Linked DNA regions of Chitinophaga varians. The protein of the gene in region 1 interacts with the protein of each later gene in a pairwise test. Links are inferred from orthologs where the notes say so. Each region holds a gene or a part of one and is shown in the gene's direction. Other genes may lie near its edges. The genes, in order: gyrA and gyrB.

Evidence for each region.
Region 2: the proteins of gyrA (region 1) and gyrB interact in binary tests that used the Escherichia coli proteins (3 or more experiments, as listed by UniProt). The link is inferred for Chitinophaga varians from one-to-one orthologs.

The regions. Positions count from the first base shown.
Region 1 is NZ_JABAIA010000003.1:1,486,247-1,494,365, reverse strand. Bases 2,263-5,452 are described here. They hold gyrA (DNA gyrase subunit A), read left to right. Parts: upstream 2,263-2,655; coding sequence 2,656-5,250; downstream 5,251-5,452. Other genes in these bases: HGH92_RS28680 (tetratricopeptide repeat protein), read left to right, coding at 5,432-5,452. In the rest of the region: HGH92_RS28700 (DUF4349 domain-containing protein), read left to right, coding at 1-119; HGH92_RS28695 (SIR2 family NAD-dependent protein deacylase), read left to right, coding at 143-820; HGH92_RS28690 (saccharopine dehydrogenase C-terminal domain-containing protein), read right to left, coding at 906-2,234; more of HGH92_RS28680, read left to right, coding at 5,453-6,685; HGH92_RS28675 (acid-shock protein), read right to left, coding at 7,059-7,262; HGH92_RS28670 (response regulator), read right to left, coding at 7,418-8,119. UniProt on the Escherichia coli protein: A type II topoisomerase that negatively supercoils closed circular double-stranded (ds) DNA in an ATP-dependent manner to maintain chromosomes in an underwound state.
Region 2 is NZ_JABAIA010000001.1:2,382,845-2,390,737, forward strand. What follows is about bases 2,831-5,794. They hold gyrB (DNA topoisomerase (ATP-hydrolyzing) subunit B), read left to right. Parts: upstream 2,831-3,304; coding sequence 3,305-5,284; downstream 5,285-5,794. Other genes in these bases: HGH92_RS09660 (hypothetical protein), read left to right, coding at 2,831-3,181; HGH92_RS09670 (tetratricopeptide repeat protein), read right to left, coding at 5,362-5,794. Outside these bases: HGH92_RS09650 (bacterial transcriptional activator domain-containing protein), read left to right, coding at 1-56; HGH92_RS34145 (helix-turn-helix domain-containing protein), read right to left, coding at 410-1,333; more of HGH92_RS09660, read left to right, coding at 1,499-2,830; more of HGH92_RS09670, read right to left, coding at 5,795-6,579; HGH92_RS09675 (ATP-binding protein), read right to left, coding at 6,582-7,893. UniProt on the Escherichia coli protein: DNA gyrase negatively supercoils closed circular double-stranded DNA in an ATP-dependent manner to maintain chromosomes in an underwound state.

The DNA.
Region 1 (8,119 bases):
TACTGGGCCTCGTAATAGATGTGATTGGCTGGTGGCCTTTGATGCTGGTTGCCGTTTTTCTATTTATATTTATCAAAAGGCGTTGGAGAAAGAACAACCCATCTGTCACAACAGCCTGATTCACTTAAACGACACAAAACATATGAAACCAAGATTAGTGGTGCTGACCGGAGCCGGCATCAGCGCAGAAAGTGGACTCCGGACTTTCCGTGACAGCGATGGCTTATGGGAAGGTTATGACGTATACGAAGTGGCTTCCCCCAAAGGCTGGCAAAACAATCCCGGGCTGGTGCTCGACTTCTACAACAGCCGTCGCCGTGATGTGAAAAATGCGCAGCCCAACGCAGCCCATACAGGTCTGGCGGAACTGGAAGCGAAGTACGACGTACGGGTGATCACGCAAAACATCGACGACCTGCATGAGCGTGGGGGCTCTTCCCGTGTGCTGCACCTGCATGGAGAGATTTTCAAAATGCGCAGTGTAAAAAATGAAGAACTCATCTTCGACATACAGGAAGACATCCGCCTGGGCGACCTCGCTGAAGATGGCGGCCAGCTGCGTCCGCACATCGTTTGGTTTGGCGAAGCGGTGCCCATGATAGAGCAGGCGGTACGTGAAGTGATGTGGGCGGATATTTTCGTGGTGATCGGCACTTCTTTACAGGTGTATCCTGCTGCCAGTCTGCTGAACTATATCAGGCCGGAGGCTGTCGTGTACCTGATCGATAAAAAGCTGCCTTCCGTGGAAGGATACAATAACATCATCAGTATCGAAAAGCCGGCTACGGCCGGCGTGGCAGAGCTGCTCACGCTTTTGTAAAAAATAAAAGCTCCCCGTTTCATGCGGGGAGCTCTCACGAGTCCTTTCTTCTCCGTTAGTGTTTATCACAGGATAATCATATCGTCTACTCAAAACTTTCTTCAAAACGGATATCAAATTCTTCCAGTTCTTTTAAGACCGGGTTATATATTTCGGGCATCACGGGGATGCGCAGGCCGGTGAGGGTTATTTTCTCCTGCAGCAGCAGTTTGGCAAGGATGCCCAGCGGCAGTCCTACTGTTTTGGCCATGGCCGTGCGTACATTGTCTTCTCCCTGTGTGATCATGTAGCTGTGCATGCGGGTGGCCATGTTGCGGCGCTCGAATTCTATCTCATGCATCATCACGATCATATCCTTATCAGAAGGTTCCATCTTCAGTTTATCTTCCACCAGGTGTTGCAGCACTTCCGCGTCTGTTTTCTCGCCGAGGTTGATCTGGTCGCCGTTGAGCAGACCAAGGAATTTCAGCTGCCGGATCACTTTTGATTTGCTGCTGACATTGAGGAACCTGGCCATTACTTCTTCATGGCCGGCTTGTTTGTCAACTCCCTCGATATGTCGTGTGGCCCAGTCGAAGCAGGTGAGGTGGTCGGTCTGTATTTTGCCGTTTTCACCGGTGAGGCCCAGTTTGATCAGGGCGTTCCATCCTTCGCAGAAATCGGGGAAACGCAGGGTGGCGCGCATGAAGGTGGCAATGTTTTCCAGTTTATAGGACTCCATGTACCCGAGGGAATCGCGGTTGGGATAGTAGGCGAGTTTGCCCAGTCCGGGCACCTGGATGGTTTTGTTATGGTCAAAGAGCTGTTCGTACGCCACTTCGCGGGTTTTGCCCTTTTCGCGGTAGATGGCGCCGGAAGCGCCGGCCATCACTACGTTGCGCGCGTTCCAGGAGATCTTGTACTGCCATGGGTTGTCCAGGCTTTCCGGGGAGATAAGGCCGCCGCAGTAGGATTTAAACGAAAATATCTGTCCGCCTTTTTTCTCGATGGAGTGAATAAGTTTCATGGCAGACATATGGTCGATACCAGGATCGAGGCCCATTTCATACATGAACAGGAGCCCGGCTTTTTCAATGTCTTTTTCGAGTTTGCGTACTTCGGGATCAATATAGGAAGCGGTGAGGAGGTTTTTATGGAACTGCAGGCAATCTTTGGCCACGGTAATATGCAGGTGGGGAGGGAGCAGGGAGATGACAAGGTCCGTTTCCTGTATCAGCTGCTGCCGGGCCGCCTGGTCTTTTATGTCGATGGCCGCCGGGGTGGCATAATAAGACTTGCCTGTTTTGGATTTGATGAGCATCAGGTCATGGTCCGCCACCGTGATATGCCATTTTTGTCTAGGTGCATTGGCCAGCAGATAGTCGATCAGGCTGGTCGCCGATTTTCCGGCCCCAAACAACAGAATATTCTTCATAGTCTCTTTAAGAAAAGGTTAAGAATCAGGGGAATAACAGCATTTTTGATGTTAATGTTTGAACTGACAGTAAAATTCGGTGCATATCCCGCCCAAAACCCAGGTTTGAGTGATTCGATCTATTGATTATCAGTCTATTAAAAACAAATACTTTGCCAATATTTAATTTTCGATATATTTCCCTATTTATACATATTTTAGATAAAGTAAAATTAAACCATTACACATACTAACGCAGAAAAGCAAAAAATGGTTGTTCGTTATGGGAAAAATCAGTCATATATCGATTGCGCTATATAATTGATTAACACAATGATGTTTTTATTCACATTTCTTCGGTTTTAGGCCATAATAAGCCCTGAAATGGCTATATTTGCCCTTATCTGTTTTCAGCAGAAAAAACTGTAAATCAACACACAAAATGACAGAGCACACGGAAAATCAGCAGGAAGGGAGAATTGTCCAGATTAATATCGAGGAACAAATGAAAACGGCCTACATCGATTACTCAATGTCTGTAATCGTGGGTCGTGCCTTGCCCGATGTGAGAGATGGTTTAAAGCCTGTACACCGCCGCGTTTTATTCGGAATGAACGAGTTGGGCAACCACAGCAACAAGCCCTACAAGAAGTCAGCGCGTGTGGTGGGTGAGGTAATGGGTAAGTATCACCCCCATGGTGACGCCTCTATCTACGACACCATTGTACGTTTGGCCCAGCCCTGGAGCATGCGCTATCCCATGGTGGACGGCCAGGGTAACTTCGGCTCCGTAGATGGTGACATGCCCGCTGCGATGCGTTACACCGAAATCCGTCTTCAACGCATTGCGGAAGCGATGCTGGAAGACATCGAAAAAGAAACGGTGGATTTCACCAACAACTTCGACGACACCCTGGAAGAACCTACGGTGTTGCCTACCCGCATTCCGAACCTGCTGGTCAACGGCGCTTCCGGTATCGCGGTAGGGATGGCCACCAACATTATGCCCCATAACCTCTCTGAAGTAGTGGACGGCGCAGTGGCCTATATCGAAAATCGGGACATCACCGTTGAAGAACTGATCAAACACGTGAAGGCCCCTGACTTCCCGACAGGTGGCACCATATATGGTTTTGAAGGCGTTAAACAGGGCTTCGAGACCGGAAGGGGCAGAGTGGTGGTAAGAGGTAAAATCACCGCGGAAACGGCTAAAAACGGCCGCGAAAGACTGGTGATCTATGAACTGCCCTACCAGATCAACAAAGCCATCCTGCACCAGAAAATCGCACAGCTGGTAAACGACAAGATCATCGAAGGCATCACCGACGTACGTGACGAGAGTGACCGCGAAGGGATGCGCCTGGTAATAGACCTGAAAAAGGAAGCTATCTCCAACGTGATCATCAACCAGCTCTATAAATACTCCGAGCTGCAGACTTCCTACGGTATCAACAACGTGGCCCTGGTGAAAGGCCGTCCGCGTATCCTCAACCTGAAGGACATGCTGGCAGAGTTCATCGACTTCCGCCACGAAGTAGTGGTCAGAAGGACCCGCTTCGACCTCCGCAAAGCGGAAGAAAAAGCGCATATCCTCGCCGGCTACCTGATCGCACTGGACCACCTGGACGAGGTGATCGCCCTGATCCGTGCCTCCAATACGCCGGACGTGGCCAGAGACGGACTGATGAGCCAGTTCGGCCTCTCCGAAATACAGGCCAAAGCCATCCTGGAACTGCGCCTGCAACGCCTCACAGGCATGGAACGCGATAAGATCCGTGCGGAATACGACGAAGTGATGAAACTCATCGCCTGGTTGAAAGATGTGCTTAACGACGAGTCGCTCCGTATGAAGATCATCCGGGAAGAACTGGAAGAGGTGAAAAAGAAATTCGGTGATGAACGCAAAACCGAAATCCAGTACCTCGCCAGCGAAATGAGAATTGAAGATATCATCGCGGAAGAAGACGTGGTGATCACTATTTCCCACCTGGGTTATATCAAACGTACCTCTGCATACGACTACCGTCAGCAGAAACGCGGCGGCCGTGGCGCCATCGGCGGCAGGACCCGCGACGAAGATTACATTGAACACCTGTTCGTGGCTTCCACGCACCATACCATGCTGTTCTTTACTGAAAAAGGACGCTGCTACTGGCTTAAGGTATACGAAATACCGGAAGGCGAGAAGAGCGGTAAAGGACGTGCTATCCAGAATATGATCCAGCTGCCGGGCGATGACAAGATCCGCGCGATCATCGATATCAAAGACCTGGGCGATAAAGATTATATCAACAATCACTATATCGTTCTCTGTACCAAAAAAGGTATCATCAAGAAAACACTGCTGGAAGAATTCTCCCGTCCCCGTCAGAACGGGGTGAATGCCATCACCATCAACGAAGGGGACCAGCTGCTGGAAGCCAAACTGACTACCGGCGACAGCCAGATCATGATGGCCATCCAGAGCGGCCGCGCTATCCGCTTCCCGGAAAATACCGTGCGTGACACCGGTCGCGGCGCCATCGGCGTAAGAGGTATTGAAGTGGACAGCGAAAAAGATGAGGTAGTTGGTATGATTTGTGTAAACAAAGACGACGACTCCAGGACGATACTGGTAGTTTCTGAAAAAGGTTTCGGCAAACGCACCAACATCGAGGAATACCGTATCACCAACAGAGGTGGTAAAGGGGTGAAAACCATCAATATCACTGAAAAAACCGGTAACCTGATCGCCATCCTGGACGTAACGGAAAAACATGACCTGATGATCACCTGTAAATCCGGCATCACCATCCGCATGGCGGTGGCTGATATCCGCGAAGCAGGACGTGCCACTCAGGGCGTGCGCCTGATCCGTCTGGACGACGCTGATGAAATAGCAGCAGTGGCCCGTCTCGATGAGCAGGAAGAGGAAACCGCAGAAGTACTGGAAGGAGAAGAAAACACTGTAGCCAACGACAGCATCGCTGACACCAGCACAGATACTGATACTGAACAGGATACTGCAGCGGAAGGACCTGAAACGCCGCAGGAATAGTATTCACAGCAAACTGAAAAAATTAACCCGCTTATGGCAGGAGATGCCCCTTCAAAAGGTGTCTCCTGCCTAAACTGATAAAAAAAGTACAGCCGGCTTTAGTGGTAACGATGGGCCCGATTGTATTGGATTATTGGGAGCACCATACTCTTATTGTAATCAGCAACTAAAAACTAGAGACATGAAAAAATTATTGGTATCTCTTCTCTTTTGTACGGCCGGCGTATCGGTGATGGCCCAAAGAGCAAAAGTAAGCAGCGCAGATGAGAACCTGAAGAAACAAGATCTGGAGAAAGCCAAGGCAGATATCGATGCAGCGTTACAGAACGACAAGACCAAAAACGACGCAAAGACCTGGCTGGTAAACGGCAAAATCCTCGAAGCAATGGGCACCAAACAAAAAAGCGCTGGTCTTGCCCTCGAAGCCTATAACTCTTTCAAAAAAGCACTGGAAATCGATCCTAAAATGAAAGAGGCTATCCTGGAGATGAGCGGCCCTATGTTCAATGTATACGCTACTGTGGCCAACGCCGGTTACGGTTTCCTCAACGAACAGAAATGGGATTCCTCCCTGGTGGATTTCAAACATGCGTTCGAAATCGCTGAATACTACAACAGCAAAAACCTGGGCACCACTATCCCTACCGATACCGCACTGACCTTCTACACCGGTTACGCAGCTAACCAGGCCAATAAGAAAGATGATGCTTTCACCTACCTGAAAAAAGCCGCTGACCTGCAGTTCAAAGGCGAACCTGCACTGTACGTAGTACTGGGCCAGCTGTATGAAGAAAAAGGCGACCAGGCCAACTGGCTCAAAACCATCGAACAAGGTAAAGCTTTATTCCCTAAGGATAAACGCTTCAACGATATGGAAATGGCTTTCTACAGCAAAACCGGTAAAACCAACGAATTACTGTCCATGCTGGAAAAGAAAATGGCCGACAACCCTAAAGACGAAGCCGCTGTACTGGACTACGCTATCCGTGTAGACAACCTCGCTAATCCCCGCGACGAAAAAGGTAACGACGCTCCCAAACCAGCTAACTACGAAGAGCTGATCGGTAAAGCTGAAGGCGCCTATAAAAAAGTACTGGAACTGAACGCTAACGACGCTACCGCCAACTTCCAGCTGGGTGCGCTGTACTTCAACAAGGCAGTTGTATACAACAAACAACTGAATGAACTGGACAGCAAACAACAGACTTCTCCTAAAGCAAAAGAACTGCAAGGTAAAGTAGAAGGCCTTATGAACCAGGCATTGCCTTTCTTCGAAAAAGCTGATGCCGCTTTCACTGCTAAAGCCAGCAGCCTCGACGCCGGTGACAAACAGACTTACGAAAGCTGCCTGTATGCCCTGCAGAAAATCTACGCTATCAAAAACCAGACTGCGAAAGTAGAAGAAGTGAAAAAGAAACTGGAAGCACTGAAATAGTAAATAGCATATACATTATAATTGAGAAAAGATCCGCCGGCAACGGCGGATTTTTTTTTGTCCCAGGGCTGAAGCCCTGGACTACGTTCTGATTCAATTTCTTTTGGGTGTAAGAGTTCTGTATTTATGGATAATAAACTCCGCAGCTTAAAGCAGAGTCATATACTTCCATACCAGCGTATACGTTAGAGATTATTCTGGAAGGACATTCATCAATTACTCAGGGTTTACGCCAATAAAGACACCTGAATCAGAACGTAGCCCAGGGCTTCAGCCCTGGGACAATAGCGTTCGTTTTAACACGCACATAAAAAAGAATAGCTCCGGGGCTACCCGGAGCTATTCTTTAACTCAAACGCTGTATAATGGTGAATTAAGCAGCTTTTTTTGCAGCAGGCTTAGCTTCAGCTTTTTTGTGTTCGTGATGAGCTTTCTTAGTTGTGTCAGCAGCTGGTTTTGCTTCTGCTTTAGCTTCAGTTTTAGCTTTTTCTTTTTTAGCAGGTTTAGCAGCAGGAGCCTGTGCGAAAGAAGCAGCAGAAATGCTCAGTACCAGTGCAGCAGCGATAACTTTTTTCATGATGATTGTCTTTTTAAATGATTAATGATGTTTTGTTCAGTATTGTGATGTAAAAATAATGCCGGTAACGACGTGAGAAGCGGAGGTTTCGGTGAACTGGTTATTACTGTCGTTGAAAAAGGAAAAATGAACGGTCGTATCGGGGGATGACCGGGTTAAATCGTGATATCAATGGCCTCCTGTATCGCCTGTAAACACAGCTGTTTCAGGGTATAGAACAGTTCGTTGGCCGTATCTGCATTATAGTTATTTTCGTCGGTCTGTTCCAGTTGTTCGAGAATAGGGTAGAGGTGTGTTTCCAGCCCGGTAAAAGACACTGTTGTCTTCAGGTTGTGGGCGGTGGCCCGGATGCTCACGGGATCGTTGATACTGATAGCGTTTTTGAGCATGGCAAGGTCTTCGGGCAACTGTGTCACGAACTGTTGCAACATGTTTTTTTCGAAGCCTTTATCACCTTTGGAGAGGTCCCGCAGGTATTGCATGTTGAGCAGATGGGAATGTCCGTTTTCAGGTATGTGCGTGCCTGACGGCGGCATGTCCCGGGAACCGAATTTGCCGGTATATACCTGGATCATGCGGTACAGGGTATTCTCATCGATGGGTTTGGAGATGTAATCGCTCATGCCCATCTGCAGGCATTTTTCCCGTTCGCCTTCCATGGCATGGGCCGTCATGGCGATCACGGGGATATTGGAATGCATTTCCTTCCGGATTTTGGCCACGGCCGAATAGCCGTCCATTTCCGGCATCTGTATGTCCATCAGCACGAGGTCGAACACTTGTTTTTCGAGGGCCTGCAGTGCCTCCCTGCCATTATTGACCACGCGGTATTGCAGTTGCCAGCTGCTGAGCAAATG
Region 2 (7,893 bases), on another replicon or contig:
GCACTTACGGGGCTACTTATGAGGTGGAATATGCCGAAGCGATTGCCCATTGCTGAAAATTTAAAAGTCGCCCCACGGAGGTGAGGCGACTTTATAAAATCTGGTAAAAACTTCTCTGGCAATAACTTGTGTTCCCCTGGTGTTTGACAAAAAAACGCAAGTCTAAAATTTATGGCTTTACTCAATGTAATCACCAGAAAAGTTTCTTCCCATGGTCAAATCTAATAAGGAAGCTTTGAAGGTTCACAGATGGATATCTGTCCGTCGTTTTAACAGGTACAAAGTAACAGCGATATTTCCGGCTGCAGTTTTCAATTCGGGAAAAGAAATGATCAAAGCGGGAAATTGCAAAAAAAATGCTGATGGCGAAGGACCATCAGCATTTATATAAACTCTTTCTAATTGATAATCAACGAAGTAACAACTCACACGGTTTTAATCCTGTATGTTTTTTAAAGGCAGTGGAAAAGTGGGATATGCAGGAATAACCCATGAGCATAGCCACTTCAGACACGGACATGCCTTTTTCGTACAACAGGCCTTTGGCCTTTTCCATCCTTTCTTTCTGGAAATAGTCATAGATGGTGGTACCATACATGGCTTTAAAGCCTTTTTTCAGGTAACATTCATTCATGGCTACTTTGCGGGCCAGATCGCGGATGGTGATAGGGGAATCCAGTTGTTCCAGTAAGATACTTCTTGCTTTTTCAATTTTCTCCCGGTCTTCCAGGTGTGTGAGGAAGCGGCAGCCGTAGCGTTCGTCGGGATCGTTCTGCATGAACTGGTCTGAACTGTACAGCAGTAAGTCCAGGGCGCGGCTTTGCAGGAAGATGTTTTTCAGCATTCCTTCATAGTCATGATGTACCATCGTTTCCAGCACTGATTTGGATTTGGTGCAGGGCTGGATGGTTTTCACGAAAGGTTTGCGGGCCTGGTTCTCAAAGAGGGAGAACGAGGTGGTATTTTTCTGAAGCGACTGAATAAACGCTGGCTGGAACCTGACGGTGATAAGGTCTACCGAAGGGACCTTGTCTTTACAGGCTTCTTTGTTGCCTTCTGCACATAACTGGTCAGTGCAGGCGGGATTTTTACAATATTTGCTGCCGGCCACACAATAGCGAAGTTCTATTGCGGCGGACTGCCCTCTTTTAGCCGGCTGGTATACCACCATGGCTACGTCTTCCACCGGTAGCGGCTTGTCATAAACAAAGCGCTGCAATGTAAAGTCCAGGCAATCCGGGACAGTCACGCTATCCTGCTCCGCCAGCTGTAGCTGGTCGCTCATGGCGGGCTGCGGGATGGCTAATGCCAGTATTTCCTGAATTTCTTTCACTTTACCTGATGTTTTAAAACCGGGACAAATTTAACACTTCCAATTTTAATCAAATACATTTTGACAATACACTTACAAAGCATTCCTAACATAAGGAATAACTTTTACATATCTGGAGCAGTGTGGCAGCAATCAATTGGTATAAATTTCGTTTATTCATAACAGATGGAACACAGGAAAAGGAAATTACCCCGGATCATCAGGATTATTTTGACCGTATTGTCTATACTGCTGGTATTGGTATTATGTACAGGCTGGTATCTTAACCAACACTGGACCAAGCTGTTACGCAAGGAACTATCTGGTTATGTAACGGACCTGTCAGACAGTCTGTATACCGTACAATTCAAAGAGCTGCATCTTAATGTGCTTTCCGGCAGTCTGACAGTGGACAAAGCCGCCATGACGCTGGACTCAGCGGTATACAGGCGCATGCTGGCAGCCCACCGTGCGCCGGAAAACACCTACCTCATCAGTGTGGAAAAACTACAACTGCGTTACTTTAAACCGTGGCGGTATTTCACCAGAAAAGAGCTGAGCGCCGGAGAGCTGATAGTGACCGGCCCCAGTATTGTGATGGACCAGAACAGCACCGTCAGGGACACCACCCGGCCCCGGACAGCCTATGAGGACATATCTTCCAAAATGAAATCCATCTTCATCGGGCATTTACAGCTGGACAGCACCAATTTTAAATATGTGTTTACCCGGAAAGATTCCTCCCGTGTGATACACCAGTTCCATAACCTACGGGTAGGGGTAAACGATTTTTTGATTGATTCTGTAGCTTTGAACGATCCTACCCGTTACCTGTATGCCCGTAACTATGAAATCGGCATGCGGGACTATATGAACCGCACCCGCGACAGCCTTTACTGGATGTATGTGCGTAGTATCCGTTACGATGCGGCCGAAAGGACGCTGAACATCGGCCAGTTTGAGCTACAGCCCCGATACGATAAAACGCAGTTTCAGCAGCAGACTGGCGGTGTGCAGCAGGACCGTTATGAGCTGCAGTTCAATGATATAAAAGTACAGGAACTGGACCCGCGGCTGTTACTGCAGGAGCAGCAGGTATGGGCCCGGCGTATCAACATCGGCAATGGCCGGCTGCATATTTACCGGGACCGGACCTTACCAATGCCGCCGGGTGATAAACTGGGGCAGTTCCCCAACCAGGTGCTGCAAAAGCTGCATCTGCCCATAAAAATCGATACCCTTACCGGCAACAATGTGGAACTGCAATATGCCGAGTTAAGCCCTGTTTCCAGGCACGTGGGCCAGATCAACTTTAATCATGTCCATGCCAGGCTGACTAACATCACCAATATTGACTCCATGGTGGCCCGGAATAAGCATTGTATGGCCGATTTTGACGCTATTTTCATGCAAAGCGGCAAGCTGAGGGCCCATTTTGACTTTACGCTCAACAATCCGGCGGGCCAGTTCGCCGTGTCCGGACAGTTGAAAAATATGAACGGCAAGGAACTGAACAGTGTAACCCGGCCCCTGGGCATGATAGAGATACGGTCGTGCAACATCCGGGACCTGAATTTCAATATCCGGGGTGACGAGCGCAAAGCCGCCGGCAGCGTTACCATGTTGTATGACAACCTGAAAATAGCCATCCTGAAGCAGGACAAGGACCATAAAAACTACAGCCGTAAAGGGTTGATGAGTTTTGTGGCAAATGTGATGGTCATAAAAGACGGTAATCCCCTCCCGGGGGAGAAGGTCCGGGTGGCCAATGTGACCCATGTACGGGATGTTCAGAAGTCATTTTTTAACCTGGTGTGGAAAACATTATTTACCGGGGTGAAGGAGACCGCCGGGGCCGGAAAATTATAGGGGCAAAAAAGTGGTGTCCATCCCTCTCAAAAACAGCTATTCTTTTATGGAAATCAGGCGTTTTTTTCGTATTTTTGCATGATTGTCTACCGATTTTGTTTCTAAACGATTTTACACCAACATATGAGCGAAGAATTAGTGCAAGCAACCAGCCCCAGCAACGGATATGATGCGGGGAGTATTCAGGTATTGGAAGGACTGGAAGCGGTGCGCAAGCGTCCGGCCATGTATATTGGCGACATTGGCATCAAAGGACTTCACCACCTGGTATATGAGGTAGTTGATAACTCCATCGACGAGGCCCTGGCTGGCTACTGCAAAAATATCGAAGTAACGATCTGCGAGGATAACTCTATCCGGGTAAAGGATGACGGCCGTGGTATCCCCACCGGCATTCACCCCAAAGAAGGACGTTCCGCCCTGGAAGTGGTAATGACCGTGCTCCATGCCGGCGGTAAATTTGATAAAAACACCTATAAAGTGTCCGGCGGTCTGCACGGGGTGGGTGTCAGCTGCGTGAACGCACTGAGCAGCCGCCTGCATGTGACCGTACAAACTGAAGGTAAGCTGTTTGAACAGGAATACCACCGCGGTATCCCCCAATATGCTGTACGGGAAATCGGCGTAAGCGAAACTACCGGTACTACTGTACACTTCCAACCGGATGACGAAATATTCAAGGAAACGACCTACAACCGGGAAATCCTGGCCGGCCGTTTAAGGGAACTGGCTTACCTGAACCGTAAGATCCGTATCGTTCTGTCTGACGAACGTGAAAAAGACGAAGAAGGCAACATCTTCACTGAAACTTTCTATAGCGAAGGCGGTATCCTCGAATTTATCCAGATGCTGGATAAAAACGGTCGCCGTGCGCCGCTGCTGCCTGAGCCCATCTACGTAGAAGCCCACGACGCGGAATCCAACGTAGCCGTGGAAGTGGCTCTGGTATATAACGAAGCCTTCAGTGAGAATATCTTCTCCTACGTTAATAATATCAACACCATTGAAGGCGGTACGCACGTGGCCGGTTTCCGCCGCGCCATCACCCGTGTGTTTAAAGCCTATGGCGATAAAAACAAACTGTTTGAGAAATCAAAAGTGGAAGTGACTGGTGACGACTTCCGTGAAGGCCTCAGCGCTATCATCAGCGTAAAAGTGCCGGAACCACAGTTTGAAGGCCAGACCAAAACCAAACTCGGCAACTCCGATGTGATGGGCGTGGTGGACAGCTCCGTAGCTGCCGTACTGGATGCCTTCCTCGAAGAACATCCACGCGAAGCCAAACTGGTGATCAATAAGGTGGTGCTGGCAGCACAGGCCCGCGAAGCGGCCCGTAAAGCCCGCCAGCTGGTGCAACGTAAAAGCGTGATGACCGGCAGCGGCCTTCCAGGCAAACTGGCAGACTGCTCCGACAATGACCCTATGAAGTGCGAACTGTTCCTCGTCGAAGGTGACTCGGCGGGTGGTACTGCCAAACAAGGCCGTAACCGTAACTTCCAGGCCATCCTGCCGCTCCGTGGTAAAATCCTCAACGTGGAAAAAGCCATGGAACACAAGATCTACGAAGACAATGAGATCAAGAATATCTTCACTGCCCTGGGCGTAACCATCGGCACCGAAGAAGACGATAAAGCGCTGAACCTGTCCAAACTCCGCTATCACAAGCTGATCATCATGACGGATGCGGACGTGGACGGTAGCCACATCGCCACCCTGATCCTCACCTTCGTATTCCGTTACATGAAAGCCATGGTGGAACAGGGTTATGTATACATAGCACAACCACCGTTGTACCTCGTTAAAAAAGGCAAGGAACAAATCTACGCCTGGACAGAGGAGCAGCGTAAAGCCGCTACCATTCAACTGGCCGCCGGTGGTAAAGAAGACAGCGTAAACATCCAGCGTTATAAAGGTCTTGGTGAGATGAACGCAGAACAGCTGTGGGACACTACCATGGACCCGGAAAAACGTACGCTGAAGCAGGTGACCATCGAAAGCGCCGCTGAAGCAGACCGCGTATTCAGCATGCTGATGGGCGACGAAGTACCGCCGCGCAGAGCATTCATCGAATCACACGCGAAATACGCGAAAATCGACGCATAAGTTCATTATCAGTATAAAAAGAGAACGCCCATTGATACTATTATCAATGGGCGTTCTCTTTTTATATATTATTATGGCTATTCCCTGGAGATAATATAGTTGGCCAGCAACTGATACAGGAACACACCGATCAGCATAACGGCCACGAATATATTAGCATAATCGTTGGTGATAAATGCGAAGGTGATGCCCAACAGCCCTATAACCGCCAATACCAGGGTATAAATACGGAAGATTTTTTTGTTCTTTTTTGACTCCGGCGCATACATGCTGGAAACCGGCAACAGCAATACACCGGAACAGATAGCGACAGCCAGCAAGCCGGGAATGGCCGTGATCCAGTAGGCAGCTGCAGCCAACAACGCCACCAGCAGCAGGCAGCCTACCATGGTGGAAACCCTGATCTGCTGCGGTGTTAACGCGTAACGACCGTAAGGGTTCAGCCGCAGGAACAGGTTACTCACCGGTACTATCAGCCATGTGGACAATGCCGCCAGTGCCAGCAACACATATAACGGAAAGAACACTTTGCTGGCGATCTGTGTGAAAATAAAGATGCCGACAATGATCAGCCACTGCATGCCCGCCTTTTGCCTTCCCATAAAAAAAGCATAGTTCAGGAACTGGCGGTACAGCCAGTAACGGGCTTTCATTGCCTGTACCATGCCGCTCTTGGCCCATTGCTGGTTGGGGTCCAGTTTCAGCGATTCCCTGAAATGTTCCAGGGCTTTCCGGTGATCGCCGGCCTCCAGCCATTTCCAGCCGAGATTAGCATGGGTATAGGCATTTTCCGGATTATGTTCCAGCGCTTCGTGCAAATTGGAAAATGCCTCCTCTTTTTTGCCCAGGTTAAACAGCGCATTGGACCGCAGGTTGAGACACACCAGGTTCTCCGGGTCTATGGCCAGTCCTTCCTGTGCTTTTTGCAGGGCGCCCTGGTAGTCCTTTTTAAACAGCAGTATCTGGCTCCACATGCCGAAGTAATCAGCCTGGTAGGGATGAATGGCGACCGCCTCACTGATAGCCAGCAACGCTTCGTTGTACTGGTTTTTATTAAGTGCCAGCCGTGCTTTCAGGTACAGGAACCGGTCGTCGTCCGGAGCAAAGCTCAGCGCATTGTTGACTACCTGTTCCCCCTCTTCTGTCTTGCCCATTTCGAGGTAACAGATAGCCAGCAGGAAAAGGGCGTCGATGTCATTGGCGCTGGTGCTGAGATGTTGTTTCAGGGTGGTCAGCGCATCCTGGTAACGCCCTTGTTGCAGCAGTAACTGGGCACGCTGAATGAGTACAGCCATAGTTATTTCTTTATATCCAGGTATTTCAGCACATCGTCATACAGGCCGGCCTCGTTGGAATACAAGGCATAGTTGCGGGCAGTGTTGAACCATTCCCGTGTGGTAGCCTTATGTGTTTTGATGGCTTTCACCAGTTCTTTTTGTGATATAGGTTGTGGCACTCCTTTCTGTAATGCTTCGAGGAGCTTGTCTTCCACGGCGAGGTCCACGATCGCCTTCAGGTCGGCGCCGGAATAGCCGGCCGTTGCTTTCGCGAGGGCTTTATAATCCACGTCCGATACGGGTTTGTTGCGCAGTTGCAGCTTCAGGATGGATTCGCGGCCATCTGTATCGGGTGGCGCCACAAAGATGATGCGGTCAAACCGGCCGGGGCGGCGGAAAGCCGGGTCGAGGCTCCAGGGCGCATTGGTAGCGCCGATGATCAGCACATTTTCATTGTTTGCCGCGATACCGTCCATCTCTGCCAGGAACTGATTGATCAGGTGACTGGCACCGCTGTTGCGCATAGAAGTGCGGTTAGCGCCGAGCGCGTCCACTTCATCGAAGAAAAGCACGCAGGGTTTGCGTTGGCGGGCCAGTTCGAAGAGCGCATGCAGGTTCTTTTCACTGTTGCCGATCCACATGTCCAGAACATCGTGTATGCCTACGTTGATGAATTCCGCCTGTATTTGTCCGGCTGTGGCTTTGGCCAGATAAGTTTTACCGCAGCCCGGAGGGCCGTACAGCAAGATACCGCCGCCTGCTTTTTTGCCATAGGCTTTATAGAGGTCGGGGAATTGCAGCGGTTTGATGATTTTCAGGTCTATTTCCTGCTTTTCTCTTTCCATGCCGCCTACGTCGGAGAAGTTCATATCCGGTTTCTCCAGCGTGAAGACTTTATCCGGATCTTCCATAGAGTCGTCTTCCTCGTAGGAGGTGGCCGGCTGTTGTTGCGGCAGGCGGAACTGGGCATCGAGGGCTTCGTCGCGGAAGCCGGGATTGAGCTGCAACAGATGCTGATAAATCTCCTTTGCCGACTGGAGGGAGTTTTCCTTTACCAGTATGCGGCAGTGGAGCAGGAGCGCATCGAAATGGTCCGGCTCATGATGTTCCAGTTGTTCCAGTACAACTATAGCGGCAGAATATTTTTGCTGATGATAAAAGGTACGGGCCAGTCCGAGCTGGGCGGCGGTATGGTCCGGCGACAGTTCCAGCACTTTACGGTACTGTTCTTCTGCCTGCACATATTCATAATCCTGTAACAGCACCTGGGCCAGATGTAAGCGCAACGGCACATTCTCCGGTGAAAACTGCACGGCTTCCTGTAATTGTTTG